3 linked regions of the Pontibacter akesuensis genome follow. The protein of the gene in region 1 interacts with the protein of each later gene in a pairwise test. Links are inferred from orthologs where the notes say so. Each region holds a gene or a part of one and is shown in the gene's direction. Other genes may lie near its edges. The genes, in order: A0W33_RS04430, A0W33_RS18005 and groL.

Region 1 (9,607 bases):
TGGTGCAGGAGGTCCGCCGCCAGTTCCGCGAGATTCCAGGCATTATGGAGGGCACGGGCAAACCGGAGTATGAGAAGTGCGTGGCTATCTCCACTGAGGCGGCCATCCGTGAGATGATGCTGCCGGGTGCCATTGCCCTGCTGGTTCCCATCATCATAGGCTTTGGTTTGAAGGGCGTGTTGCCAGATACCTCCTCTGCCGAGGTGCTGGGTGGCGTACTGGCCGGTGTAACCGTGTCGGGTGTGCTGATGGCGATGTTTCAATCAAATGCCGGTGGTGCCTGGGATAACGCCAAGAAATCGTTTGAAAAGGGCGTGATGATCAACGGCGTGATGGAGTACAAAGGCTCTGAGCCGCACAAAGCATCCGTAACCGGCGATACCGTGGGCGACCCGTTCAAAGACACCTCCGGGCCAAGTATGAACATCCTCATCAAGCTCATGTCGATTGTGTCGCTGGTGATTGCGCCGCACATTGCCCTGGAGCAGGAGCCGGCCATCCCTGAGGCACCGGTGCAACTGGAGCAGATCAACAAGGTCGAGCATCAGGCTGCACCATCCACGGCAAGTATAACTACTGAAAAAACGGTTATGATAAGCGCTGTAAACGCAGCAGCATAACCTTCGTCCATACTTTAGAAGAGCCCAACCAAAGCGTTGGGCTTTTTTTTTAATTTATACTTACCTTTGTTAGAGCATCAACTTACTACCCCATGAATCCGCGCACCATCAAACTACACGATTGCGAGTTTAATACCTACATGTATGAAGAGGAAATTATAGCGCGCATTACCATGCTGGCCGAGCAGATAGACCGCGACTATGCCGGCAAGCAGCCGCTGTTCCTGGCCGTGCTGAACGGCTCATTCATGTTCGCCTCCGATTTGCTGAAGCGCGTGACCATCCCTTGCGAAATATCTTTTATCCGCCTCTCGAGCTATCAGGACATGCAGAGTACGGGCCACGTGAAGGAGGTGCTGGGTTTGAAAGAGGACGTGGCGCACCGCCACGTAATCGTGCTGGAGGATATTGTGGACACCGGCCATACGGTGAACAACCTGCTGCAGCAGCTAAAGGAGCGCAAGCCGGCATCGGTGGAGACGGCTACTTTACTCATGAAGCCTGACTGCCTGCAGCACCCGCTGGAGGTGAAGTATGTGGCGCAAACCATCCCCAACGACTTTGTGGTTGGCTATGGTCTGGACTACAACGGCCTTGGCCGCAACCTGCGCGACATTTATAAGATCGTGTCGTAACCACTACGCAGGCGGCACCGTTAGCAGGCCTTTAGGCCACGGAACAGCAGCAGCCGCTACCCCCTCCAAAGAATCAGGAAAAACAGTAAATTTATACTTACATTTGCTTTTTATATTTAGCTAGAAGATATGCTTAACATCGTTTTGTTTGGCCCTCCAGGTGCTGGTAAAGGTACCCAAAGTCAAAAACTGATTGATAAATACAGTCTGATTCACCTTTCAACCGGTGATCTGCTTCGCTCTGAAATTGCCGCCGGCACCACCCTTGGGCTGGAAGCGAAGAAGCTGATGGACAACGGCCTGCTGGTACCTGACGAAGTGGTGATAGGCATGATCGAAAACAAAGTGAAGGAGCACCCGCACGCAACGGGCTTTATCTTCGATGGCTTTCCGCGCACCGTGCCACAGGCGCAGGGCCTGGACAAGCTGCTGCACGACAACAACACTGAGATTTCCTGTATGATCGCGCTGCGCGTGGACGATGAGGAGCTTACCTCGCGCCTGTTGCTGCGCGGCAAAACCTCCGGCCGCCCCGACGACCAGAACGAGGAGCTGATTCGCAAGCGCGTGCAGGAGTATAACACCAAAACAGCGCCGGTGGCTGATTATTACGCAGGGCAGGGGAAATTCTACGCTGTGGATGGCATCGGAGAGATTGAAGATATTTTCAGCACGCTGTGCCAGCACATCGACGCGCTGAAAGAAAAGCAAAAAGAGAGTAGATAGGCTTACCTAGTTTCCAGATTTTGGCATCAAACAACTTTATAGATTACGTTAAGGTATGCTCGCGCTCCGGGCATGGTGGCGCCGGGTCGGCACACCTGCACCGGGATAAGAAAACGGCGAAAGGCGGCCCTGACGGCGGTGACGGCGGCCGGGGCGGGCATGTCATACTCAAAGGCAACGCCCAACTCTGGACACTGCTGCACCTGCAGTACCGCAAGCATGTGATTGCCGAAAATGGCCTGAACGGCGGCTCCTCCCACTCATCGGGTGCACAGGGCAACGATGAGGTGCTGGAAGTACCCCTCGGTACGATTGCCCGCAATGCCGAAACAGGCGAGGTGATGTGCGAGATTACTGAAGACGGGCAGGAAATTATCCTTACGCCCGGCGGCCGGGGCGGCCTGGGCAACGCCCACTTTAAATCCCCTACTAACCAGACGCCCCGCTACGCCCAACCAGGCGAGGAAGGCATAGAGGAGTGGGTGATTCTGGAGCTGAAGCTATTGGCTGATGTAGGCCTGGTGGGCTTCCCGAATGCCGGTAAATCCACGCTGCTTTCAGTAGTGTCGGCGGCGAAACCCAAAATAGCGAACTACGCTTTCACCACCCTGACGCCTAACCTGGGTGTGGTTGCTTACCGTGATTATAAATCCTTTGTGATGGCCGATATTCCGGGTATCATCGAAGGCGCATCGGAGGGAAAGGGCCTTGGCATTCGCTTCCTGCGCCACATTGAGCGAAACTCTATCCTGCTGTTCATGATCTCGTGCGAGAGCCCGGACATTGTGGAGGAATACAAGGTGCTGCTGAACGAGCTTAAAACGTTTAACCCTGAGCTGCTCGACAAGAAACGCCTCCTGGCCATCACCAAGTCCGATATGCTGGACGAGGAACTGGAAAAGGAGATGCGCGGCACCCTGCCAGAGGACCTGCCGACGGTATTTATCTCCAGCATCACCGGGAAAAACCTGACGCAACTAAAAGACATGATTTGGAACGCGCTTAACAGCTAGGCAAGTCCTGCAAGTATAAAAACCAGAAGATCGGTAGCGGCTAATTGCTTCTACCGATTTTTTTATGCCCGGGGCACGCCTAATTTTAGTAATTTTGAATGTTTGGGGCAGTTGAGCTGTAGTAAAGTAAGGCTGTTGATTCAAGATAGCCAACTTTCCCGGCGCCTGCAAAGGCTCAGGCAGGTAGGTGAAATCAGCAGTTTATATTTCAGGGAAAGGCTGCAGCAGCGAAGGCGGCAATTATAACGTTCAGTTATTCAATCACTCACCTATTCAAAATTAAACAGTGTCAGATTGGCACAAATCAGGTTTTGGCAAGTTAATTGACTACCCATAGAAGACCTATTAACCTAAATTTTTAAGGCATTATGTCAGATAAAAATAATCACAAGGATCAGGAACAAGACGAAATGAAAGATACGACTGCTAACGTAGCTGCAGATGAGAACCAGGACCAGGTAAACGATACTGCCGAAGAGGAAACTCAGGAGCAGGAGGAAATCGGACCGGCTGCAGAACTGGCAGAAATGAAAGATAAGTATGTGCGCCTGATGGCGGAGTTCGAAAACTTCCGTCGCCGCACAGCCAAGGAGCGTCTGGAACTGTCTAAAACAGCCTCGCAGGATGTGCTGGGAGCCTTGCTGCCGGTAATCGATGACATGGAGCGTGCGCGTCAGTCGATGGAATCTAACATTGACCCGGAGGTGATGAAGCAGGGCCTGGATTTGGTGTTTAACAAGCTGAACCAGGTAACGCAGCAGAAAGGGCTGAAGCCGATGGACCTGAAGGCGGGAGATGACTTTGACAGCGATACGCAGGAGGCCATCACACAGATTCCGGCCCCTTCGGATGAGCTGAAAGGCAAAATTGTAGATGTGATTGAAAAAGGATACACCCTGAACGAGAAGGTGATCCGTTTTGCGAAAGTTGTAATAGGAGCGTAAGCTATGGCTAAGAGAGATTATTATGAGGTTTTGGGTGTAAGCAAAGGTGCTGCGCAGGATGAGATAAAGAAAGCTTACCGCAAAATCGCCATCAAATTCCACCCTGATAAGAACCCCGACGACCCCACTGCCGAAGATAAGTTTAAGGAGGCGGCAGAGGCCTACGAGGTGCTTAGCGACCCGCAGAAGCGCCAGCGTTACGACCAGTTCGGCCACCAGGGCATGAACGGCGGCTTCGGTGGCGGCGGTGGCATGAACATGGAGGATATTTTCTCGCAGTTCGGCGATATTTTTGGCGGAGGCGGTGGCAGTCCGTTTGAGAGCTTCTTCGGAGGCGGCCGTTCGGGCGGTGGCCGGCGCACACGCAAAGGCTCTAACCTGCGCATCAAGCTGAAGTTGAACCTCGAGGAGATAGCTAACGGCGTAGAGAAAAAGATTAAGGTAAAGCGCTACGTAGCGTGTAGCACCTGCGGCGGAAACGGGGCCAAAAACGGCACTGACATGCAAACCTGTAACTCCTGCCAGGGATCGGGCCAGGTACGCAAAGTGGTAAACACAATGCTGGGCCAGATGGTGTCCACGGCCACGTGCCCTACCTGTAACGGCGAAGGCCGCATTGTAACCCACAACTGCGAAGTGTGTAACGGTAGCGGCAGAGAACTGCAGGAAGAAGTAATCAGCATCAACGTGCCTGCTGGCGTAATGGATGGCATGCAGCTGTCTATGAGTGGCAAAGGCAACGTGCCGGAGCGCGGTGGCGTGGCTGGCGACCTGCTGATCCAGATTGAGGAAGAGGAGCACCCAAGCCTGAAGCGCGAAGGGAATAATGTGATTTTCGATCAGTATATCAGCTTTGTGGATGCAGCCCTGGGTGCCGAGATTGAGGTGCCGACGATTACAGGCAAAGTAAAGATCAACATCAAACCTGGTACGCAAAGCGGCGAGATATTCCGTTTGCGAGGCAAAGGCATTCAGGATTTGAACGGCTACGGCAAAGGCGATCAGCTGATCCACATAAATGTATGGACGCCGAAGACCTTGAGCAGCGATGAGAAAGCGGTGCTGGAAGGCCTGCGTTTCTCAAACAATTTCGCGCCAAGCCCTGGCAAGAACGAGAAAGGATTTTTTGATAAAGTAAAGGACTACTTCCAGTAGAAGATTCCCCTATACTATAGTTTTAGCCCGGCTTTCCGATTTTGGAAGGTCGGGCTTTTGCTTTCTGCCTGATGGCGTGTATGCTTGATCCGGTTTATACTTGCCTTAGTCGAATTAATACAGGTAGCCAAGTATACTCTATGGCAGAATACTTATATTTGAGAGAACCAAAACCTTAATACCCTTGAGCATCCTGAAGATTGAAGGCGTTACCAAGACCTACGCCAACCACACGGCGCTCGACAATGTGAGCTTTGAAATTCCGCAGGGCTGCATTTTCGGCTTGCTGGGCCCGAACGGAGCTGGCAAGACATCGCTTATCCGCATCATTACCCAGATTACGGGCGCTGACAGTGGCAAAATATACTTCCAGGGCGAGCGCCTGAAGCCTGACCACATCAAGGACATTGGTTACCTGCCGGAGGAGCGGGGCTTGTACAAGAAAATGAAGGTGGGGGAGCAACTGCTGTACCTCACGCAGCTGAAGGGATTAAGCAAGGCAGAGGCGACCGCACGCATCAAAATCTGGGTAGACCGCTTCGAGATACGGGAGTGGCTCGACAAGCACATCGAGGACCTGTCGAAAGGCATGCAGCAGAAGGTGCAGTTCATTGCCACGGTACTGCACGAGCCAAAGCTGATCATCCTGGATGAGCCTTTCTCTGGCTTCGACCCCATCAACGCCAACCTCATCAAAGACGAGATTCTGGCCCTGCGCGACAAAGGCGCGACGATCATCTTCTCCACGCACCGCATGGAGTCGGTGGAGGAACTGTGCGATAACATTGCCCTTATCAATCGCGCCCAGAAAGTGCTGGACGGGCCGGTAGGGGAGATCAAGGATGCGTACAAAACGAATACGTTCCAAATAATAGGCAGCGGCCAGTTGCTGATTACCTCGCCAGACTTTGAGGTGCTGGAGCAGCACGATAACCACGGCGTGTTCAGAACGCATGTACGCTTGCTGGGCAACGCCTCACCAAACGACCTGCTGCGCTACCTGATCCAGCGTGTGGAGGTGCACTCCTTTGTGGAACTGGTTCCAAGTATAAACGATATCTTCATCCGAAAAGTAACCGAAACACACCATGTCTAAAATCTGGTTGATTGTGCAACGCGAGTACCTGACGCGCGTGCGCAAAAAGAGCTTTATTATCATGACCCTGCTGACGCCGCTTATTATGGCGGCCTTTATGATTCTGCCCGGTCTGATGATATCCATGTCGGATGAAACGGAGACGGTGATGGTGCTGGACGAGAGCGGCCTCTTTGCGGGCAAACTGCAGGACAAGAAAGACCTTAAATTCATTCCGCTGGCGGGTAACCTGGAGCAAGCCAAAACCATCTATCAGGAAACCGATAACACGGCGCTGCTCCACATCCCGGAAATGAGCATCGATGATCCAAAGCGCATCACCATTTTCGGCAAGAAAAATACCAGTTTCCAGACACAGGTGCGCCTGGAGAATATTCTGGAGGAAGAGATCGAGAACCAGCGCTTCCTGGCTTCGGGCCTCGACCGCGCCACCCTCGATAAAATCGAAGCAAATCTGAGCCTGGAGGCGGTGAACCTAAGCGATGGCAGCGAGAAAGACAACAATGCCATCGTTACTTCAGTGGCCGGTATTGTGGGCGCTGTGATTATTTACTTCTTTATTTTCCTATATGGTGTGCAGATTATGCGCGGCGTGATTGAGGAAAAGACAAGCCGCATTGTGGAGGTGATGATTTCCTCGGTAAAGCCTTTTCAGCTGATGATGGGCAAGATTGTGGGCATTGCCGCCGTTGGCCTGACGCAGTTCCTGCTCTGGATTGTGCTTTCCTTTGTAGCGGTAACCGCCGTTTCAGCCGCCTTTGGCATTGATGCTGCACCGTCGCCTGCAGCTCAGTTTGCTGCCGGTCAAAATGCGGCGCAAGGTGAGGATATAGAGGAGGTTGGTGATGCCAGTGCGGTAGAGAATCCGGAGGGCCAGGATGAATTTGCCAGCACCATGAGCGACATTAAGACCAGCGTGGGCAACCTGAACCTCGGCTTGATCTTTGGCTGCTTCCTGTTTTACTTCCTGGGCGGTTACCTGCTGTATGGCTCACTTTTCGGGGCCATAGGCGCTGCCGTAGACAACGAAACGGACACGCAGCAGTTCATGATGCCGATCACCATTCCGCTGGTTATCTCCTTTATCATGTCGTACTCCATTGTGCTCAAGAACCCTGATGGCCCGGTGGCGTTCTGGATGTCCATCATTCCGCTCACATCGCCTATCGTGATGATGGTGCGTATTCCGTTTGGCGTGCCTACCTGGGAGTTGCTCTTGTCGATGGGACTGCTGGTAGGAGGCTTCATCTTCACTACTTGGATCGCCAGCCGCATTTACCGCGTGGGCATCCTGATGTACGGCAAGAAAGTGAACTATAAAGAACTGTCGAAGTGGCTGTTTTATAGAGTATAGGTTGAGACACAAATAGCAGGACTCAAGACGTTGAGCCGTTGATGCTAATTAAAAAAAGTAAAGCATGAAAGTACTGGTGCCGATTACCCTGCTGTTGCTACTGTTTGGGTGCCAGCATGCGAAAGAGAGTTCTTCGACCAAGACTGTAGGAGTGGAGCAGCAGCCTGATTATGCCTCTTTGCAAGCAGAGTTGGAGGCGCTTTATGATCTAGACCAGAATATAAGGGATGTGAATTGGGATTCAGTCAACGCTGATCCTGCCGTGCAAATGGTCTTTATCAAAAAGATGCGACTAGTTGACTCAACAAACCAATCTAAAGTTCTGCCTATACTTGAAAAATACGGATGGCTGCCGAGAAGCAAGATTGGAGAGAAAGCAGCAGATGGTATCTTCTATGTGGTGCAGCACTCCAATACGGCGACGATGGAAAAGTACCTGCCACAGATGGAGGAGTTGGCCAGGCAAGGGGAGGCCAGCGGCACAGACGCAGCTAAAATGCGCGACAGGTTGCGCATGTGGAAAGGGGAGAAGCAGCTCTACGGTACTCAGGCAGTCAACTTTATCAGAAAAGATGGCAGGCAAGCCATCTGGCCGATAGAGGATGTGGCACACGTGAACGAGCGTAGGCGAGCCGTTGGTTTTGAAGAGACAGTTGAGGAGTACGCCAAAGAAATGAATGTTATTTTTGACCCGAAGGAAGAGCTGCCTGACATGCAGATCAACTTTAACTAAGCGCACTAAGTATAAAGTATAAAAATAGCCGGTACCTCCTGTGCCGGCTATTTTTGTTGTCTTGAAGTATAAAATCAGATGAACTCCATAATGAAGTATAAATTCCTGACACTTCTTTTGATAGCTATCACGACTGTAGCCATGGCGCAGAAAAAGGACAAACCCGCCTATCGTCTCTTCACGGCAGAAGGCAAAAGTATAGAGTACGGCAAGATGCTGCAGGAGCTGCAGAAGGCGGATGTGGTGCTGTTTGGTGAGCAGCACAACGACCCGATTGCGCACTGGATGCAGTTGGAGCTAGCTAAGGACCTGCACCAGGCCAAGCCAAAGGACTTTGCTCTCGGCGCCGAAATGTTTGAGTCTGATGTGCAGCTGGTGCTGGATGAGTACTTGGCGGGGCAGGCACCGGAGAAGAACTTTGAGCAGGAGTCGCGGCCATGGCCCAATTACGCCACAGACTATCGGCCGGTGGTGCGCTTTGCCAAAGAGCAGCAGATTCCCTTTGTCGCCACAAACGTGCCACGGCGCTACGCCGCCATGGTGTCGGCTGGAAGTTTAAGTGCCTTGGAAGGCGTATCGGCAGACGCTAAAAAATACATGGCACCGCTTCCGGTTGTGGTGGACATGGAGCTGCCAGGTTACAAGAATATGCTGTCCATGTTCGGGGGCAGTACGCACGGCAACACCAAAAGCCAGAACATTGTGCAGGCGCAGGCGCTGAAAGATGCCACCATGGCCCATTTTATACTAGGGCAGGTAAACCAAGGCAAGCAAGTACTGCACCTCAATGGCGCCTATCACTCCGACAACTTCGAGGGGATAGGCTGGTACCTGAAACAGGCAAAACCCAACCTGAAAACCCGCACCATCACCACCGTGCTGCAGCAGGACCTGGAAAGGCTATCGGAGGAGCATCGCAATAAAGCCGATTTTATCCTTGTGGTGCCGGAAAGTATGACGCGGACGTTTTAGGGGTTTACCCCTCCCCTAAAGACAGGGGAGGGTTCCGCTATTTGTTGATGTATAAGCGCTGTAGAACGGCTTGATGGCACTTCCACCAATATCCTTTCAGGATGACAAATGTGTGTGTGGAAGGAGTATGGTGTAATGGTTGAAGCAGGAGAAAGATTAGTGAAGCGTCAGCAGAAGTAAAACACCCCTGTAGTCCCCTCAAGGGGACAGTTATACTTGTTGCATAGCGCTGCTTTTGCTACATGAGCTGTTCTCGGTCCTTGGGTTGAGCGCCTTGTAATTGATACGGTGATAAGCGACAGCGAGGCAGCCTGCAGCGCAGCGGTGGCAGCTTCAATTGCACAGCGCGATGCCCGAGG
Region 2 (9,569 bases), 3.2 Mb from region 1 along the record:
TAGGCGAAAGCAGTGTGGGGCTGCTCCCCTACTGGCCGCACCCCAGCACTTCCCGTTGCATTCCCACCAAGCTGTTCGAGTACATAGCCTATGCCCTGCCCGTGCTGGTGCAGCAAAATCCGTTATGGGCAAGTATAGTGGCAGCAAATAAGGCTGGTCTTTCGGTAGACTTTGCAGCGATACAGCCACAGGAACTGCTGCAGCGTATACGACAGCAAACTTTTTATACTTCGGGTGTTCCGGACACAGTTTACTGGAAAAGCGAAGAGGCAATGCTCAACAGCTTAATTAAAGAACTCTTAAATTAATTACATACATATAGAATTTATATTTTAGATTACTCTAAATTAAAAACTAATCTTTACATTTGTCATCTTAAGCAACCTATCGTATGCGGAATTCAAAAATTGCGGGCATTGGTCACTATGTGCCTGATAACGTGGTAACGAACAAAGACCTGGAGAAACTGATGGATACCTCGGATGAGTGGATCAGGGAGCGGACCGGAATTGTGGAGCGGCGTTATTTTACAGAAGGTGTAGACACCACCGCCAACATGGGCGCTGAGGCTTCGCGCCGTGCCCTGCAAATGGCCAACCTGGAGGCAAAAGACGTGGACATGATTATTTTCGCCACGCTTAGCCCCGACTATGTATTCCCGGGTTCCGGCGTGATCATGCAGCGCGAACTGGGGCTCAAGGAAATTCCGGCGCTGGATGTGCGCAACCAGTGCTCTGGCTTTATATACGCCTTGTCGGTAGGCGACCAGTTCATCAAAACAGGCATGTACAACAACGTGCTGGTGGTAGGCGCCGAGATTCACTCTACAGGTTTGGAGTTCTCTGACCGTGGCCGGGGCGTGTCCGTTATTTTCGGGGATGGCGCCGGTGCTGTAGTGCTTAGCCCATCCGAGAGCAATGACAAAGGAATACTTTCCACGCACCTGCACGCCGATGGGGAGTTTGCCGAGGAACTGGCGGTAACAGCCCCGAACAGCAATAAAAAGGAGCGCCTGACGCATGAGATGCTCGACGATGGCTCGGTTTACCCTTACATGAACGGAAACCTGGTATTTAAGCATGCCGTCACCCGCTTTCCGGAAGTGATAAACGAGGCCCTGGAGAAAAACGGTTACCAGCCATCGGATGTGGATCTGCTTGTGCCGCACCAGGCAAACCTGCGCATCACATCTTACATACAGCAGAAGATGGGCTTACCTGCCGAGAAAGTGATGAGCAACATCCACAAGTATGGCAACACCACGGCTGCCTCTGTACCGATTGCCTTAAGCGAAGCCTATCAGGAAGGGCGCATTAAAGAAGGTGATCTGGTATGCCTAGCTGCTTTTGGCTCAGGCTTCACCTGGGCATCAGCGCTGATACGCTGGTAGTTTGAAGGAATTATGAATGACGAATTATGAATTATGAATTGAAGATGGACAACCATTTCTAATTTATAATTCATAATTCATAATTAAACGCCATGCACCATAGCTACACCGAGGAGAATTACATCAAGGCAATCTATAAACTGTCGGCTAACGGCACGCAGGAGGTAAACACCAACGCTATTGCGGAAGCACTGGAAACCAAGGCGGCCTCTGTAACCGATATGCTGCGCAAGCTAAGCGCCAAAGGCGTGGTGCACTACGTGAAGTATAAAGGCGTTACGCTGACAGAGGCAGGCGAGCGTGTGGCGCTGCAGATCGTGCGGAAGCACCGGCTGTGGGAGACTTTTCTGGTGGAGAAGCTAAAGTTTAACTGGGACGAGGTGCACGAGATGGCGGAAGAGCTGGAGCATATAACCTCCCCCCTGCTAACCCGGCGGCTCGACGAGTTTCTGGGTCACCCAAAGTTTGACCCGCACGGAGACCCGATCCCTTCTGAAACCGGGGAAATAAATCAGAAAAAACAGGAGTTGTTGGCCGAACTGAGCATCGGTACTGAAGGAAAGGTAGTGGGCGTGAACGATTCGCAGCCGCTGTTCCTGCAGTACCTCGATAAGATGGGCATTGGCCTTGGCTCCCACATCACCATCCTGGACAAAATACCTTATGATAATTCGCTTGAGATACTTCTGAACGGACAAAAGCAGTTGCTTCTCTCCAGCGAAGCAACACGTAATATTTTCTTATCGGCTTAACTGAAACTACAAACTTAGCACAAGCTACTTTAGCACATACAGGGCTAATTTATACTTCAGGCAAGTAAACAAAACCTGCACATGAATTCAGCGTGAGCCTCCACTTGTCATCCTGAAAAGATCTTGGAGGATGGCTGGTTAAGCCGCTGCTACCCTACTTATACTTCAATTATGTAGCAGCAGGTTCCCCTCCTTTGATAAAGAGGAGCTAGGGGTGGTTTGACACGAAAAAGCAGTGCTCCCTTCCCTCATTTAGTGTTGGGGCATGCAACAACGAGCGGTAAGTACGCTTGGGCACAAGCGGACGCTTGCGCCAGTAAGAAGTAAAAACAAACCGAAGTGGTGTTAAGGAGGATTATTTTAAAGGACAGTTCAAGCAAAACGAAAAAAACCTATAGCCATACTTATACATGACCGCACATGCTACAGCAGGAGATCAAGCGAAGTAAATCGCTTGAAGAAGTAAATGCTTCTGTCGATACCACCCAACAAACCACCGTTTGGCGCAGGCTTTTCGCTTTTCTGGGGCCAGCTTACTTAGTAAGTGTGGGGTACATGGACCCGGGCAACTGGGCAACCGACATAGCCGGGGGAAGCCAGTTTGGCTATAAGCTGCTATGGGTGCTGCTGATGTCGAACCTGATGGCGATCCTGCTGCAAAGCCTTAGTGCACGATTGGGCGTGGTACGGGGGCTGGACCTGGCGCAGGCATCGCGCGAGACCTATCCGCCGTTCATTAATGTGCCGCTGTATTTTCTGGCTGAAATCGCTATTGCGGCCTGCGACCTGGCCGAAGTACTGGGCATGGCCATCGGCTTGCAGCTACTCTTTGGTATACCTTTAGTGTGGGGCGTCAGCATAACCGTGCTGGACACGTTCCTGCTGCTGTTCCTCATCAACAAAGGCATGCGCAAAATGGAAGCCTTTGTGCTGGCACTCGTTATCATAATTGGCGGCGCTTTTGTGATGGAAATGTTCTTTGCCAAACCCGATGCCGGCGAGCTGCTGACAGGCCTGATCCCCTCCATACCAAACAACGACGCCCTCTACATTGCCATCGGCATTATTGGTGCCACGGTGATGCCGCATAACCTCTACCTCCACTCCTCGCTTGTGCAGTCACGCAAGATAGAGCGTACCCCGAAAGGAATTTGGCAGGCCATCAAGTATAATTTTATTGATTCGGCAGTTGCCCTGAACCTGGCGTTTTTCGTGAACGCGGCCATACTTATACTTGCCGCAGCCGCATTCTATAAAAATGGCATTCATACCGTCACCGAGATTCAGGATGCGCATCAGTTTCTGGCTCCTATACTTGGGAACAAGTGGGCTCCTATCCTTTTTGCGGTAGCCCTGATTGCGGCTGGCCAAAGCTCCACCCTCACCGGCACCCTGGCAGGTCAGATCGTGATGGAGGGCTACCTGAACCTGCGCATACAGCCCTGGCTGCGGCGCATGCTTACGCGCCTGCTGGCCGTTGGCCCGGCCCTTTTCGTAATCCTATACTTTGGCGAAGACCAGACAGGTGAGTTGCTGGTGCTAAGCCAGGTGATACTTAGTTTGCAGCTGGGCTTTGCCGTAATTCCGCTCATCCACTTTGTGAGCAACAAAAATCGGATGGGCGAGTTCGTGATTGGCACCTGGCTGAAGCTGGGGGCCTGGCTCATTGCAGCCACCATCGTCACGCTGAATGCAAAGCTGGTGGTGGACCAGATCATCGGGTGGTTTCAGGAGGCGGAGAACCCCGTGTGGCTCTGGATTTTTGTCGTGCCGCTTACGCTGGCCTGCGCTGCCCTGCTCCTCTACATCACCTTTCAGCCGCTATTCGTTAAAAGTATAAAAGAACCAAAAGCCGTCCGCCATCATCAGCCGGTTAAGTATGAGCCCGAGGTAAAACCGCGCTACCAGCGCATCGCCATTACGCTTGATTTTTCGGAAGTCGATAAAAACGTGCTCGACAGTGCCATGGCCATTGGCGGCGTGGGGGCGGAATACCTGCTCATTCACATAGTGGAGACGGCCGGGGCGCTGGTACTGGGGCAGGAAATCCGGGATATGGAAACCAGCGCCGATGGGGACAACCTGAAACGCTATGCCGACGACCTGCGTAGCCGAGGCTATGACGTGCGGGTGCAGCTTGGTTTTGGAAGTCCGAAACAACGCATCCCGAAACTGGTGAAGGCATTCGATGCCGACTTACTGGTGATGGGCTCACACGGACATAAAATGGTGAAGGACCTTATCCTCGGAACCACCATTGATGCCGTACGCCATGCCGTAAAGATTCCGCTGCTGATCGTGTAGCAGCTACAGGCTGAACTTAAAGCCGTTAAATGGCTGTTCGTAAGTAGATAATTATACTTCAAATGAAAATAAAAGCATCTGTCCTTTTGACTATATTGAGCTTACCATTTGTGTTGGGTGCCTGCAACAAAAGCACACCTCCCTCCACTTCGGCCAACGCGCCTGCTACGGAAGTGCTGACCGCCGAAACGACGCCGGCCGCCAAACCGCAAGTAGCCACAGCCGATAAAGCAGCGGAGAAGATTCAGTGGTTAACGATGGAGCAAGCGGCCGAGCGCATCAAAACTGAACCACGCAAAGTGTTTATTGATGTGTATACCGACTGGTGCGGCTGGTGTAAAAAGATGGATAAGGACACCTTCACCGATCCGAAGGTGGCAGCCCTCATCAACAAGCATTTTTATGCCGTAAAACTCGATGCCGAAGGCAAGGAACCTATTACCCTCAACGGCTATACCTATACATTCAAACCGGAGTATAAATCGCACGAGCTGGCAGTGGCCCTGCTGCAGGGACAAATGAGCTACCCCACCACCGTATACCTCGACGAGCAGTTCAACATGATCACCCCGGTTCCCGGTTACCTCGACGCCAAAAACTTCGCCCAGGTGCTAAGCTACTTCGGCGAAAACCACTACAAAACCCAATCCTGGAAGGAATACTCGGAGTAATTACAAATTATGAATTACTAATCGCCCCTCGTAGGGTAACCCCCCCCCGCCCCTCCCAAGAGGGGAGTTTTTAAGTACGATTAAGCTATATAACTGCTCGCGATTCATACTTCAGCCAAAAGCTAAAAGGAAACTCCCCTCCTTAGACAAGGAGGGGCTGGGGGTGGTTGGATACGATACCGCAGAACTCTCTCCCCTGTTTTAGGGGAAGGCTGGGGAGGGGTAAAACGCGCCGCTTCAAACAGACAAGCCAGCAGCCACTAAATTTTTCGTAATTTTGCACACGCAACATTTATACTTGTTTTGATTCACTCCACGCGCACCAACGATACCATTGTAGCTGTGGCCACTGCCTCCGGCATGGGTGCCATCGCCGTCATCCGTCTATCTGGACAGGAAGCTATATCCATCAGCAAATCTGTGTTTAAAGGCAAAGACCTGGCAAAGCAAGCCAGCCATACCATCCACTTCGGCACCATTCGCGACGGGGAGAAGGTGCTGGACGAAGTGCTGGTGTCGCTGTTTGTGGCGCCTTACTCCTACACCAAGGAAAACGTGGTGGAAATCTCCTGCCACGGCTCTGATTATATTGTGCAGCAGATTGTGCAACTGCTCCTGAAGCGCGGAGCGCGCCTCGCCAATGCTGGGGAGTTTACGAAGCGTGCTTTCCTGAACGGGCAATTCGATCTGGCGCAGGCCGAGGCCGTAGCTGATCTTATCTCGTCTGACTCAGCCCTTTCTCATGAGGTGGCGATGAAGCAGATGCGCGGCGGGTTTTCACAGGAGATCAAGCGCCTGAGGGCCGAGTTAGTGCATTTCGCCTCGATGATAGAACTGGAGTTGGACTTTGGGGAAGAAGACGTGGAGTTTGCTGACCGCGACCAGTTGCGTACGCTGATCAGCAATATTCAGGCAATTATCCGGGAACTGCTGAAGTCATTTGAGTTGGGCAACGTGATCAAGAATGGCGTGCCGACTGTGATTGTAGGCAACCCGAATGCGGGAAAGTCGACCCTGCTGAACAAGCTGCTGAATGAGGAGAAAGCTATTGTATCGGATGTGCCGGGTACCACGCGCGATTTTATTGAGGATGAGATCAGCATCAGCGGCATCACCTTCCGTTTTATTGATACCGCTGGTCTGCGCGAAACCACAGACAAAGTAGAGGCCATGGGCGTGGAGCGCACCATGCAGAAGCTGAGCCAGTCGTCGCTGATCATTTACCTGTTTGATATGATGGAAGTGACAGCAGAAGAGGTGCAGGCCGAACTGGACAGGCTGAACCCGAAGAAGCTGCCTATCGTTGCCGTTGCAAACAAGATCGACCAGGCATCGGAAGAGAAGCTGGCTGCCTTTGCAAGTATAGACGGCCTCGTGACCATCTCTGCGGCCGAAGGTGCCAATCTCGACGAGCTGAAGCAGGCGCTGGTAGAGAAAGTGAACCTCGGCAAGCTCAACACCCAAAGCCAGACCATTGTCACCAACCTGCGCCACGTCGATAGCCTGAACAAAACCTACGCTGCGCTCGACGACGTGCTCCAGGGCCTTGCCCTCGGCATCAGCAACGACCTGGTAGCTGCCGACATCCGCCGTGCGCTTTATTCATTAGGTGAGATTACCGGTGAGATCACCACAGACGATCTGCTGGAGAACATTTTCACAAAGTTCTGCATCGGCAAATAAAACTAGGGGAAGGTGCTGTGGACATGATTAGTGCGGCTTCTCTAATTCCCTTTTCACTGATAATTTCCTTAGTATAGGGTTGTTGTTCAAAATAAAGCCCGCTACTCCCTTACAAAGGAAACAAAGAAAAAGCCGCTCCCCTTTAATAAAAGCACAGGGGAGCGGCTTTGACAATTTATAAACGTACCTTTTCTACCAAAGCTGGTGCACCGAGGGTTTGATATACTTTTCATATACCTGACGCACCCCCTGCATCTGTTCCTCTGAAAGTGCAGGTAGTCCGGAAGCCTTTATATTAGCATCAACCTGCTCCGGCTTAGAGGCACCTGGAATAACGGTACTTACTTCCGGGAACATCAGCACCCACCGTAGCGCCCATGCCGCCAAAGGCTCCTGTCCCGGAAACAGCTGCTTCAGTTTCCCTACCGCTTCCAGGCCTAAATCAAAATCTACTCCGGAGAAAGTCTCTCCCTTATCAAAGGCTTCGCCGTTGCGGTTAAAGTGGCGGTGATCGTCTACGCCAAACTGTGTGCCTTTGCTCATTTTGCCTGTGAGCAAGCCGCTGGCCAGTGGCACACGCACAATAATGCCGCAGTTGTTTTCTTTCGCAGCGGCAAAAAACTTCTCACTTGGCTTCAGGCGGAACATATTGTAAATGATCTGCACCGTCGTCACGTTGGGGTACTGCATGGCCAGCAGCGCTTCGTCCACCATCTCCACACTTACACCTAGATGACGTATTTTCCCCTGCTCCTTCAGCCGCTCGAAGGTTCCAAAAATTTCTGGTCTTTTGTAAACTTCCGTCGGCGGACAATGCAGTTGAATCAGGTCCAGCGTTTCAAGTTTCATATTCTTGAGGCTGGCTTCTACATAGCTGATGAGCTTTTCGGGTGTATAGCCCTCATTGGTGTGCGGCTGAATTTGCCTTCCGCACTTGGTGGCGATGTAAACTTCTTCGCTTCTACTTTTCACCGCCTTCGCTACAGCTGCCTCACTTTCCCTGTCGCTGTAAACATCAGCGGTATCAATAAAATTGACACCCTGGTCTATGGCTTTGTTGATGATGCGCGCAGCGTTCGCCTCGTTGAAAGGTTCTCCCCAGCGGCCTCCTACCTGCCAGGTACCTAATGAAACTTCTGATATGTTGAATCCTGTTTTTCCTAGTTTTCTGTAGTTCATATTACTTTGAATAGAGTCAATGCTAAAATAAATAAAAGCCTAATAAGCTGTTTACCTAAAATCAGGTGCGTTGGTTGAAGGGTTCTGTTTTGGCCCGTTTGTGCACGATAGAATTTGCAGCCATTCGTATTCTCAGGCTTTTATTCAATATGTGAAGAAGAAGAAAATTGGGAAGGGCAGTTTCACTTTTTCGCTTTCAAGCCAGACGCTCGCAGGAGCTGCGTACGCTGCGAGGTCTTACCGATACCGCCTGATCTTAAGACCTCGCGGTGTCCGAAGGTCCCGGGAACGTTTGGTGCTAACAACAGTAGCTTGTTCCAGTAATTTTCAAGTGCATTCCTATTCTTACATAATGGCTCCTTCGCTAGTACAAGCAGTATAACTAAAACATAGAGCCCCTCCGAAAATGGAGAGGCTTTATTTATTTACTACATGTGTAAATCAACTTAACTACAGCTCCGCGGCGTTAAAAGTATCCCCCTGCGACACATCGCCGGTCTCGAAGCCTTTTCTGAACCAGCGGACTCTTTGGGCTGAGGTGCCGTGTGTGAAGGAGTCGGGCACCACCCTTCCCGTGGATTGCTTTTGAAGGCGGTCATCGCCGATGGCACTGGCTGCATTCAGAGCTTCTTCCAGGTCGCCGGTCTCCATAAACCCTTTCGTTTTTTGCGTATGGTGCGCCCAGACACCAGCGTAGAAATCAGCCTGCAGCTCTACCCGTACCATCAGCTTGTTAAATTCCACTTCGGATAGTTGGCCCCGCATGGCATTTACCTGCTCCAGAGTACCCGTAAGCTTCTGTATGTGGTGCCCCACCTCATGGCCCACCACATAAGCCTGCGCAAAGTCCCCTCCAGCACCAAGCTTGCGCTCCATCTCGCTAAAAAAGGAAAGATCGATGTACAGTTTTTCATCGCCGGGGCAGTAAAAAGGACCTGAGGCAGAAGAAGCTGTTCCGCAGGCTGAGTTGACCTGCCCCGAAAACAGCACCAGGGTCGGTTCTCTGTACCCGTCTATCATCCTGTTCCAGACGTCTTCGGTATCAGCAAGCACCACTTTCGTCTGTTCGGCCAACTCCTGCTCTACCGGGCCTGGCTGGTACTCAGTTGACTGGGCATACTGCGGTTCCCCTCCCACAAACTGCTGCAGGAGCGTCAGGGGGCTCGTTCCTGTTATAATGAACAGCAGCGCCAGCACTGCCAGTACTACGAGCCCCACTTTCGAGAAGAGGAACCGGAACAAAGGGATGAGCAGCATCGGGCTGATGCCTCTGCCACCTCCAAAACCGCCTGCTGATTGCCCTCTACGGTCTTCTACATTGCTGCTTTTTCTTCTGCCTCGCCATTTCATATAGTGATGTTTTAATGAAGTGCTTGCTCCTGCACTTGCTGGTTTTTCACTGTTTCACTGTGATGCATTCCTACATCCGAACAGTATAACGGCAGGCGGCTTCAGTTGGATGTGCAGGATTTAGCCCCAAAGGCCGGTACCGGTGTGCAGCTGTGTTAGCTATGCCTTCTTTTGCTTGCTTCCGATGAGTTTCTGGAGTATTATTAAAAGAGATAGCACCTGAATTTATTGTTGAAGCTG
Region 3 (9,530 bases), 3.5 Mb from region 1 along the record:
CTCTAAGGTGCAGAAGACGGATGTGCGCGTGGTGGCTGCCACCAACGTTAACCTGATTAATGCCGTGGAGAAAGGTAAGTTTCGGGAAGACCTCTATTATCGCCTGAACACGGTGCCGCTCACAGTTCCACCTTTACGTGAACGCGGCGATGATATCTACCTGTTATTCCGCAAGTTCGCAGCCGATTTCTCTGACAAGTATAAAGTGCAGCCCATTGTGCTGACACCTGATGCCATTCAGAAACTACAGGCTTTCCGCTGGCCCGGCAACATCCGACAGTTGAAAAATATTGTGGAGCAGATTTCGGTGCTGGAGTACGAGCGAGAGGTTAGTGCCGAAACACTGCAGCGCTACCTGCCCAACAACCAGGGCTCCCTCCTGCCAAGTATCATCGCGAAAGAGCAGGGCGCAGATGGACAGTTTTCAGAGCGCGACCTGCTCTACAAGGTGCTGTTTGACATGCGCCGCGATATGTCGGATCTGAAGAAGCTGGTGTTTGAGATGATCACGCACCAACCCGATGATGAAGACCTGCTTCGGGAACACGGCCACCTGTTCGAGAACATTGAAACAAAGCCTGCCGCCGCATACAATGGCCGTGGCTACCAGCCACAGGAGCAAACACAGAAAGAGCCTTACTACCTTCCTATTAAACATGCCCATGCTAATGAGCCCGAGTATGAGGACCAGAAAGTGGAGGACATTGCGCATGAAACAGAGGAAGAAAGTTTATCTTTAGAGGATAAGGAAAAAGAGCTTATTTTAAAGGCGCTGAAAAAGCACAATAACAAGCGCAAGTATGCTGCCCAGGACCTGGGGATTTCGGAGCGTACTCTGTACCGCAAATTAAAGCAGTATGACATTGAAGAATAATTTTCGTCGCCTGTTAGGCCATACTTTACCGCTGCTGTTGCTGCTTGTTTGCAGCAGCTGTGGCATCTACTCCTTTACCGGCACTACCATCTCGCCGGATATCAAAACAATATCCATTCAGACCATCGAGAACAGCACGGGCGAAGGCCCATCGAACCTGACGCAGGTGGTAACGAACAACATGATCGATTACTACCGACGTAACACCAACCTGGCGGTAGTACAGGATGAGGGCGACTTGCAATTGGAAGGCCGTATTGTTAGCTTTACTTACTCGCCGGCCGCGATACAGCGCGAGGGCCAGCAGGACCTAGCTTCCCTGAACCGCCTGACATTGGGCGTGCAGGTTCGGTTTGTGAACGTGAAGCAGCCGGAAAAAGACTTTGACCAAACATTCACCATCTCGCAGGATTTCCCGCAGAACGTGGAGATTACGCAGTTGAGCACAGCACAAATTGAGCAGCTTTCGGAGCAGCTGGTGGTAGATATTTTCAATAAAACGGTGGCAGATTGGTAAGCCGATTCTATTTAAACGACAGGCACGCATGAACAAATCCGCTTTTCTACAACTAATACAGCAGGTAGCCAACATCTCGGACCAGCAAACGGAAGAGCTGGAAAAGGTGGCTACCACTTTCCCCTATTGCCAAACCGCCCACTTATTACTCGCTAAATCAGCTTACGACAAAGGCAGCATGCTCTCTACGCAGCGTATGCGCCGTGCCTCGGCCTACGCCACCAACCGGCAGTTGCTCAAACGTATTATTTATACTTCTCCGACGGCAGCCCCGGTTTTCGATGAGACAGCCGTAGAAGTTCAAACTGTCGCCGTTGCTCCAGAGCCAGAGGTTCAAGCCGCTACTCTACTTCCAGTGAAAGAGGAAGTAGTTATAGTTAACGCTCTTGAAGAAGTGTCTTTTATAACGCCTGACGACGAAACCTCTATAGTAGCTCATGAGGAATACGCTGAAGAGTTTTCAAGTGACATGGCGGAAGAGCCACAGGAATTGGCACAACACTACCTGCCGCATGATCAGCTGGAGCAGGTGGAGACGCCGGAGCCTTCACAGCCAGAGGCAAGTATAGAAACGGAGTCGCGCCAGGAGGAGGTGCAGGCAGATGTGCCGGAAGCCAACATGGACCTGCCTACAGACTTAAACTTCCTGGAGCAGCCCATGGAAAAGCTCGATTCAGAGCTTGCCCTGCTCCTCACCATCAAAAGCCTGAGTCCCTCCTTTACCGATTTGCTCACCCAAAAGCCTGATGTAGATTCAGAGATTGCGCCGGAGCATGAAAATGGTACTGTGTCAGACAAACTCCACGCATTCTATGCGAATACGGCATCAGAGGCAGAAGCACCATCAAGCATAGAAGAAATTACTGGTTCTGAACTGGAAGCGCCTGAAGAGGCTCTTCAGGCGGATTATACTTCAGAAGATAGTTTTACAGCTTCCTCTACCGCTGAAACTGCGATAGAAAACGAAGGGCCTACTGCACATGCTGTGATTGCCAGTGCCCCGGCAGAGGCTGAAGTAAAGTATGTTTTTGATGAGATTGAGCAGATGTATGCTCAGGACGTGCTAGGGTACTGGATGGCCTCCAGCCGGATGGGCGAAGCACTTCAATTGAAGGAAACAGAGGAAGTTACAAGAGCGAGGCCGCAGGGCTTCCATCCAGAACTGATCCTGGAGTATAGCAAGACGCATGAGATTCTAAAACAGGAAACACAGGCGCAACCCACTTTGCACGCTCAGATTGATCTGATCGATCATTTCCTGAAGCTGAATCCACGGCTCAAGGCTATGCAAAACATTAAGATGAAGCCTGAACCGCAGGAAGACCTTTCATTGAAAAGCTCAAAGATTAAACGCGGCCTAGCCTCAGAAAGCCTTGCCAATATCTTTGTGCAGCAGGGAAAGACAAAAAAAGCCATCAAAATATATGAGCAGCTCATTTTGAAAAATCCGGAAAAAAAGAGTTACTTTGCCGAACAGATCGAAAAATTACAAAACCTAAGTTAACATGTATATCGCCCTTATTAGTATCATTATCTTTATTTGTGTGCTGCTTGTACTGGTGGTACTTGCGCAAAATCCAAAAGGAGGCGGACTCTCCAGCCAGTTTGGCGGTAGCACAAGCCAGCTAATGGGCGTAAAACGCACTGGAGACTTGCTGGAGAAACTCACGTGGGGTTTTGCCATCGCCTTGGTAGTGCTTACACTTGGAACGCACATGGTGCGTGACGCTGGAACAGACACCATGCGCAGTGTAAACGAGGAACGCGCACGTCAGTCACAGTTGCCAGCGGCTCCGGCAGGAGCTTTGCCAGGCGTTGTAGACAGCACTGCGGTTATTCCTAGTGCAGCCGAAATTCCTGCAATGATTGACACTGCCAACGACTAATCAAGAGATACCGAACTATACGAAGCCGATCCATTGGGTCGGCTTTTTTGTTTATTTCTTGTTCCAAAGCCTGACAGTTTAGCGAGAAAAAGTTCCCGAACCTGACAGAATTTGTCATGACTGACAGCGCAGAAAGTGCCATAAACTGAAAATTTGGCTTATTCAGGCTGCTTTAGACACTTGGCACAGGAAATGATAAGACACCTATGGATTACAGAACATAACAACATAATTAATAATCATAAACTATGTCAATCAACATCAAACCATTAGCAGACAGAGTAATTATAGCTCCTGCTGCAGCAGAAGAAAAAACCAAATCTGGTATTATCATCCCTGACACTGCGAAGGAAAAACCACAGCGTGGTGAGGTTGTAGCCGTTGGCGAAGGCAAGGTATCTGAGCAAGGTGCGCTAATGAAGCCGCAAGTGAACGTGGGCGATGCTGTGTTGTATGGCAAGTATGCCGGTACTGAAATCTCCGTGGACGGTAACGATTACCTGATCATGCGCGAGTCGGACATCCTGGCAATTCTTTAATTTAAAACTGATCAGTTTAACCTAATCTGAAAATCATAAACTATGGCTAAGAACATCACATTTGATACAGACGCGCGCTCAAAAATAAAGAGTGGCGTTGACAAACTGGCGAATGCCGTTAAAGTAACTTTAGGCCCTAAAGGCCGCAACGTAATCATCGACAAAAAATTCGGTGCTCCAACCATCACAAAAGACGGTGTTTCTGTTGCCAGAGAAATCGAGCTTAGCGACCCTATCGAGAACATGGGCGCGCAACTGGTAAAAGAGGTTGCCTCTAAAACAGCTGACCAGGCCGGTGACGGTACTACTACGGCCACTGTACTTGCCCAGGCAATATACACAGCTGGTATCAAGAACGTAGCCGCTGGTGCCAACCCAATGGACCTGAAGCGTGGTATCGACAAGGCGGTACACGCCGTTGTGGAGAACCTGCGCAAGCAGTCTAAGAAAATTGAGAACTCTTCCGAGATCTCCCAGGTAGGTACGATCTCTGCCAACAACGACGCTGAAATCGGTAAAATGATTGCCGATGCGATGGATAAAGTTGGCAAGGACGGCGTTATCACGGTAGAAGAGGCAAAAGGCACTGAAACTGAAGTGAAGACAGTGGAAGGTATGCAGTTCGACCGCGGTTACCTTTCTCCATACTTCGTGACGAACGCGGAGAAAATGGAAGCTGACTTCGACAACCCATACATCCTGATTTACGACAAGAAAGTTTCTACCATGAAAGAACTGCTTCCAGTATTGGAGCAAGTTGTTCAGACTGGTAAGGGCTTAGTGATCGTGTCAGAGGACGTGGATGGCGAGGCGCTTGCTACACTGGTAGTGAACAAGCTGCGTGGTTCTTTAAAAATCGCTGCCGTGAAGGCTCCGGGCTTCGGCGACAGAAGAAAAGCTATGCTGGAAGACATCGCCATACTTACAGGCGGTACTGTTATCTCTGAAGAAAGAGGTTACAAGCTGGAGAACGCTACGCTGGAATACCTTGGCCAGGCTGAGAAGGTGATCATCGACAAAGACAACACTACTATCGTTAATGGTGGTGGTACGAAAGATGATATCGTTGCCCGCATCAACCAGATCAAAGCTCAGATGGAGACTACTACATCTGACTATGACAAGGAGAAGCTGCAGGAGCGCTTAGCAAAGCTTTCTGGTGGTGTTGCCATCCTTTACATCGGTGCTTCTACGGAAGTGGAGATGAAAGAGAAGAAAGACCGCGTAGATGATGCTTTGCATGCGACACGTGCTGCCGTTGAGGAAGGTATCGTAGCCGGTGGTGGTGTTGCCCTGATCCGTGCAATTGAGGCATTGGAAAACCTTGACCTGTACAATGCTGACGAAAAGACTGGTGTGCAAATCATCCGCACAGCCCTGGAGGCACCGCTAAGAACCATCGTTTCTAACGCTGGCGGCGAAGGCTCTGTAGTAGTTCAGGCCGTGCGAGAAGGCAAGACTGACTATGGTTACAATGCTCGTGACGACAAGTATGAGAACATGTTTGCAGCCGGTATTATTGACCCTACTAAGGTAACGCGTCTTGCCCTAGAGAACGCTGCCTCTATCGCAGGTCTGTTGCTGACTACCGAGTGTGTGGTTTCAGAAGATCCTGAAGAAGAAAAAGGTGCTCCAGCTATGCCAGGTGGCATGGGTGGTATGGGCGGCATGATGTAATCAGCCAACCGCACTTAACCTATAAAAGCCCCGGCACCACAATGGTGCCGGGGCTTTTCCTTTTATCGCTCAAGAAGCTGCTGCAACATACCAGACAAGTTGGGCCTTACTTCCGTGTAAGGCTTCTCTATACCTGGAAACTAAGTTAACCAAAGCAGCAAGAGCAAGGCCTGTCGCATTTTAAGCTTCTACTGCTGCTCCTTTATCTTGATAGTTATAGCGTGGGGCGCTGTTTCGTCACCACCGAAGTATGGATACAACTGGTAGCCCACCATATCACCGTCACAAGCCCTTGGCATAGATACCGTTTTGCCATCCATGCTGAACGTATACTGCTGGCCCTCTGCCTTTATTTCGCAGGCTACTGCTTTACCGATAGGCACAGCTCCAAGCAACCTGTACTCCCACTTTTTGTTTAGGTAAGTATAAGCCAGCAGTTCGAGCTGGTTTTTGTACCAGCGCCATCCAAAGCGTGCGCTGTTGGTGTGGTGGCTGCTGTTACAGTCAGACAAACCAAAAAGCTTATTGATATCGCCTTGATTGCCAGCCAACGCCGTAGTGTACACAGCCGAACTATCGAAAATTACTTCAAACTTAATGTAGTTGGTCCGTACTTCTTTGTACGTGTTCTTATCGCAGTAATGCGCTCCTTCCGGAATTGTATAAAGCACATGCGTCTGCGCGGTTTCTGTTTCTTTTGGGCTGATTTCAGTGATGGTATCACAGGAAGTGAGGGCACAGCAAAGTACCCCAAAGGACGCTAGAAATCGCCCGCAGTTAATGGTAAACATGAAATAAATGTATTTTGGCTAAAAGTTATTGTCTCCTTCATCAGAAGATAATGCTAAAGTATATCACGCTAGCCACCTACACAAGAAATATAACAAAATAAAGCATATTCATCTCATAGTGCCATGGATATATAACTTAAGTTATACTTCGCCACATCAAGGGCAAGTTTTGAGTGACCGTTTCACAATAAATACTACAACAATGCTGCACAACATTAATCAATGGAGCAGCCTGCATGAAATCAAAAAAGGCAAAAAAAGAAGGGCTACCAGATACTGCGATCTGATAGCCCCTTTTGTTTAGTTAAAATTGAGATTAGCTAGCTTCTGCCTGTAGCAACTGGCCGGTCTGGGCCTGCTCCTCGTCCTTATGATTGTCTTCCCTGCCGTGGGTTAACTTATTGATGCGCTTGGTCAGCACCATCAGTAAAATACCGAGAACAATGGTAAACCCTGCGATATAGGCAAAGATCTCCAGCTCACCCAGGCGCTGTGCCCAAATTCCGATCCAGGCGGCTACGTAGTTACCTGCGCCTGTCACAGCGAAGTATAAGCCCATCATAGAAGCCACGATTCGCTTCGGAGCCACTTTGGTGATGAATGACAGGGAAACAGGAGACAAGGCAAGCTCGCCTAAAGTATGGAACAGGTAAGCAAACACCAGCCAGTGCAGCGATGACAAGCCATCGGCTGATGAGTTACGCTGTAGCGAGGCGAACACCATAAAAATAAAGCCTATACCCAGCACAGCAGTACCTAAACCCATTTTGAAAATAGAAGGAGGATTTTTACCTTTTCTAGCTAGGGCCATCCAAATAGCAGCCACAACACCACCAAAGGTAAGTATAAAGAAAGCGTTCAAGCCTTGCAGCCATGCTGTAGGAACTTCCCATCCAAACACAAAGCGATCTGTGTACTGCAGCGCGTAGAGGTTCATTAGACCGCCTGCCTGCTCGAAAGAAGCCCAGAACACAAGCACGATGATAAAGGAGATCAGGATAACGATAATACGGTCCCACTCATTTTTGTTAAAGCCAAGGAAGCCTGAAGAAACACTGGAAGACTCCTCTTTGGTAAATATTCTATCAACATCCTTTTCATTCTTCACCAGGTTACCCACGCCTTTCAGGTATTTGCGGCCCCAGATAAACACGGCTTGTCCGAGCATCATACCAAAGCCTGCCAGGCTGAACCCGTAATGCCAGCCGTACGCTTCGCCCACATAGCCCACGATAAGCGAAGCCAACAGGGCACCCAGGTTGATACCCATATAAAAGATGGTAAAGCCTGAATCGCGGCGACTGTCGCCCTCGTTGTAAAGACCGCCAACCATGGTAGAAATGTTTGGCTTCAGCAAACCGGTACCTGCCACAATAAGGCAGAGTGCGGTATAGAAAGCCCACTCTGGCGGGTATGCCATCAGCAAGTGGCCAGCTACGAGTGTAAAGCCACCAATGATAACGGCCTTTTTCTGTCCTAAGAATTTATCTGCCAGAATACCTCCAGGAATGGACATAAGGTAAACGAGCGCCGTATAGGTGCCGTACAGTTCCAGCGCCTCCACGTTCGACCAGCCGTAACCGCCGTTGGTGGTTGATACCAGGAAGAGTACGAGAATACCCCGCATGCCATAGTAACTGAAGCGTTCCCACATTTCAGTGAAGAACAGAATCATCAGGCCCTTTGGCTGTCCAAAAAAAGTGCCTTGCGAATCTACAAAACTGGGGGCCCGGCCTCCAGAGATATTCTGATGTGTTGACATAAATGTGATTAGTTGCTAAGAATTTATTGAGCACTCAAAACTAAAAATACATTCCCTGAACCATTAAAACAAATTTCATTTCCCGCTGTAGACACCTATACAGGGTTTAAGTCAAGTTATGACACAGCACTTACAATCCGGTGCAACTTCATTCTTAGGCGCCAACTAAACGCGTATCAGGCAATTGCCAAGTTGCACAAAGGAGAGATAAGTACGGCAGCGAAGGGTATAAATCCCTATATATATTTTATGTGTTAATATGCGCCGATAATAAGAACTAAGGCAAAGCAGAACACGTAAAAAAAAAGCTACACGAACAGTGAAGCCAAAAAAAGTGAGTAATCAACTACTATTTATGCCTTACATACGCTAAGAATATCCAAATTTCTCTATTTTTGTATCAAAATTTCGTTACATCCTCAACACTATTCAACCTAAATCATTAATGAAACAATCTGGAAATAAATCAAATACAGTAGGCCTGGAAAGCATAGGCATTACAGCGGCAAAAGAGGTGCTATGGAATCTTAGCCCTGCCGAGCTGGTAGAAGAAGCCTTGAAAAACGGTGAGGGCCTGCTTACTGATTCAGGAGCATTGATGTGCGACACCGGCAAATTTACAGGGCGCTCTCCGAAAGACCGCTTTATCGTAAAGGATGCGAAAACAGAGAACTCTGTTTGGTGGGGTGATATCAATATCGCTTTTGACCCTGATAAGTTCGACAAACTGCATGAGAAGATGGTCAACTTTTTAAGTGACAAGAAGCTTTACGTGCGCGACGCCTACGCAGGTGCCCATCCGGACTACCGCCTGAACCTTCGTGTCATCAACACACAGGCTTGGCACAACCTGTTCTGCAACAACATGTTCCTGCGTCTTTCTGCAGAAGAAGTTAAAAACCATAACCCTGAGTTTACCATCATCTGTGCACCTGAGTTTGAGGCAGATCCTGAAGTAGACGGAACACGTCAGGCTAACTTCGCCATTATCAACTTCACTAAGAACATGATCCTGATTGGCGGCACAGGCTATGCCGGCGAAATGAAGAAAGGTATTTTTGGCGTATTGAACTACATTTTGCCACACGAGAAGAACACGCTTTCTATGCACTGCTCCGCCAATGTGGGCGCGGATGGTGATACGGCTATCTTCTTCGGCTTATCCGGAACCGGCAAAACAACACTTTCGGCCGATCCTGACCGCGGCTTGATTGGTGACGACGAGCATGGCTGGACAGAAGACAGTGTGTTTAACTTTGAAGGAGGTTGCTACGCCAAGGTGATAGACCTCACCCGCGAGAAGGAGCCGCAGATTTGGGATGCGATTCAATTTGGCTCTATTGTAGAGAACACGCGCTTCGTAGAAGGTACGCGCCAGGTTGACTACACGAATAAATCCGTTACAGAAAACACCCGCACCGCCTACCCTATCAACTATATTGATAACGCAGTAGAGCCATCAAGGGCTGACATCCCCAAAAATA

What was found.
Region 2: the proteins of A0W33_RS04430 (region 1) and A0W33_RS18005 interact in binary tests that used the Escherichia coli proteins (3 or more experiments, as listed by UniProt). The link is inferred for Pontibacter akesuensis from one-to-one orthologs.
Region 3: the proteins of A0W33_RS04430 (region 1) and groL interact in binary tests that used the Escherichia coli proteins (3 or more experiments, as listed by UniProt). The link is inferred for Pontibacter akesuensis from one-to-one orthologs.

What each region holds. Positions count from the first base shown.
Region 1 is NZ_CP014766.1:1,070,461-1,080,067, reverse strand. Bases 2,180-5,171 are described here. They hold A0W33_RS04430 (nucleotide exchange factor GrpE), read left to right. Parts: upstream 2,180-3,404; coding sequence 3,405-3,938; downstream 3,939-5,171. Other genes in these bases: dnaJ (molecular chaperone DnaJ), read left to right, coding at 3,942-5,093; obgE (GTPase ObgE), read left to right, coding at 2,180-2,994. Outside these bases: A0W33_RS04450 (sodium-translocating pyrophosphatase), read left to right, coding at 1-620; hpt (hypoxanthine phosphoribosyltransferase), read left to right, coding at 713-1,255; A0W33_RS04440 (adenylate kinase), read left to right, coding at 1,385-1,981; more of obgE, read left to right, coding at 2,002-2,179; A0W33_RS04420 (ABC transporter ATP-binding protein), read left to right, coding at 5,278-6,189; A0W33_RS04415 (ABC transporter permease), read left to right, coding at 6,182-7,543; A0W33_RS04410 (DUF6624 domain-containing protein), read left to right, coding at 7,608-8,276; A0W33_RS04405 (ChaN family lipoprotein), read left to right, coding at 8,355-9,248. UniProt on the Escherichia coli protein: Participates actively in the response to hyperosmotic and heat shock by preventing the aggregation of stress-denatured proteins, in association with DnaK and GrpE. It is the nucleotide exchange factor for DnaK and may function as a thermosensor.
Region 2 is NZ_CP014766.1:4,254,067-4,263,635, reverse strand. Bases 2,051-5,004 are described here. They hold A0W33_RS18005 (Nramp family divalent metal transporter), read left to right. Parts: upstream 2,051-2,562; coding sequence 2,563-4,446; downstream 4,447-5,004. Other genes in these bases: A0W33_RS18000 (thioredoxin family protein), read left to right, coding at 4,542-5,004; A0W33_RS18010 (metal-dependent transcriptional regulator), read left to right, coding at 2,051-2,142. In the rest of the region: A0W33_RS18020 (glycosyltransferase), read left to right, coding at 1-308; A0W33_RS18015 (3-oxoacyl-ACP synthase III family protein), read left to right, coding at 392-1,390; more of A0W33_RS18010, read left to right, coding at 1,483-2,050; more of A0W33_RS18000, read left to right, coding at 5,005-5,117; tRNA uridine-5-carboxymethylaminomethyl(34) synthesis GTPase MnmE, read left to right, coding at 5,421-6,800; A0W33_RS17990 (aldo/keto reductase), read right to left, coding at 6,993-7,979; ypfJ (KPN_02809 family neutral zinc metallopeptidase), read right to left, coding at 8,430-9,329. UniProt on the Escherichia coli protein: H(+)-stimulated, divalent metal cation uptake system. Involved in manganese and iron uptake. Can also transport cadmium, cobalt, zinc and to a lesser extent nickel and copper. Involved in response to reactive oxygen.
Region 3 is NZ_CP014766.1:4,529,396-4,538,925, forward strand. What follows is about bases 3,261-6,175. They hold groL (chaperonin GroEL), read left to right. Parts: upstream 3,261-3,858; coding sequence 3,859-5,493; downstream 5,494-6,175. Other genes in these bases: secG (preprotein translocase subunit SecG), read left to right, coding at 3,261-3,277; groES (co-chaperone GroES), read left to right, coding at 3,526-3,816; A0W33_RS19240 (hypothetical protein), read right to left, coding at 5,682-6,175. In the rest of the region: A0W33_RS19210 (sigma-54 interaction domain-containing protein), read left to right, coding at 1-874; A0W33_RS19215 (LptE family protein), read left to right, coding at 858-1,391; A0W33_RS19220 (hypothetical protein), read left to right, coding at 1,420-2,895; more of secG, read left to right, coding at 2,897-3,260; more of A0W33_RS19240, read right to left, coding at 6,176-6,284; A0W33_RS19245 (peptide MFS transporter), read right to left, coding at 6,601-8,046; pckA (phosphoenolpyruvate carboxykinase (ATP)), read left to right, coding at 8,492-9,530.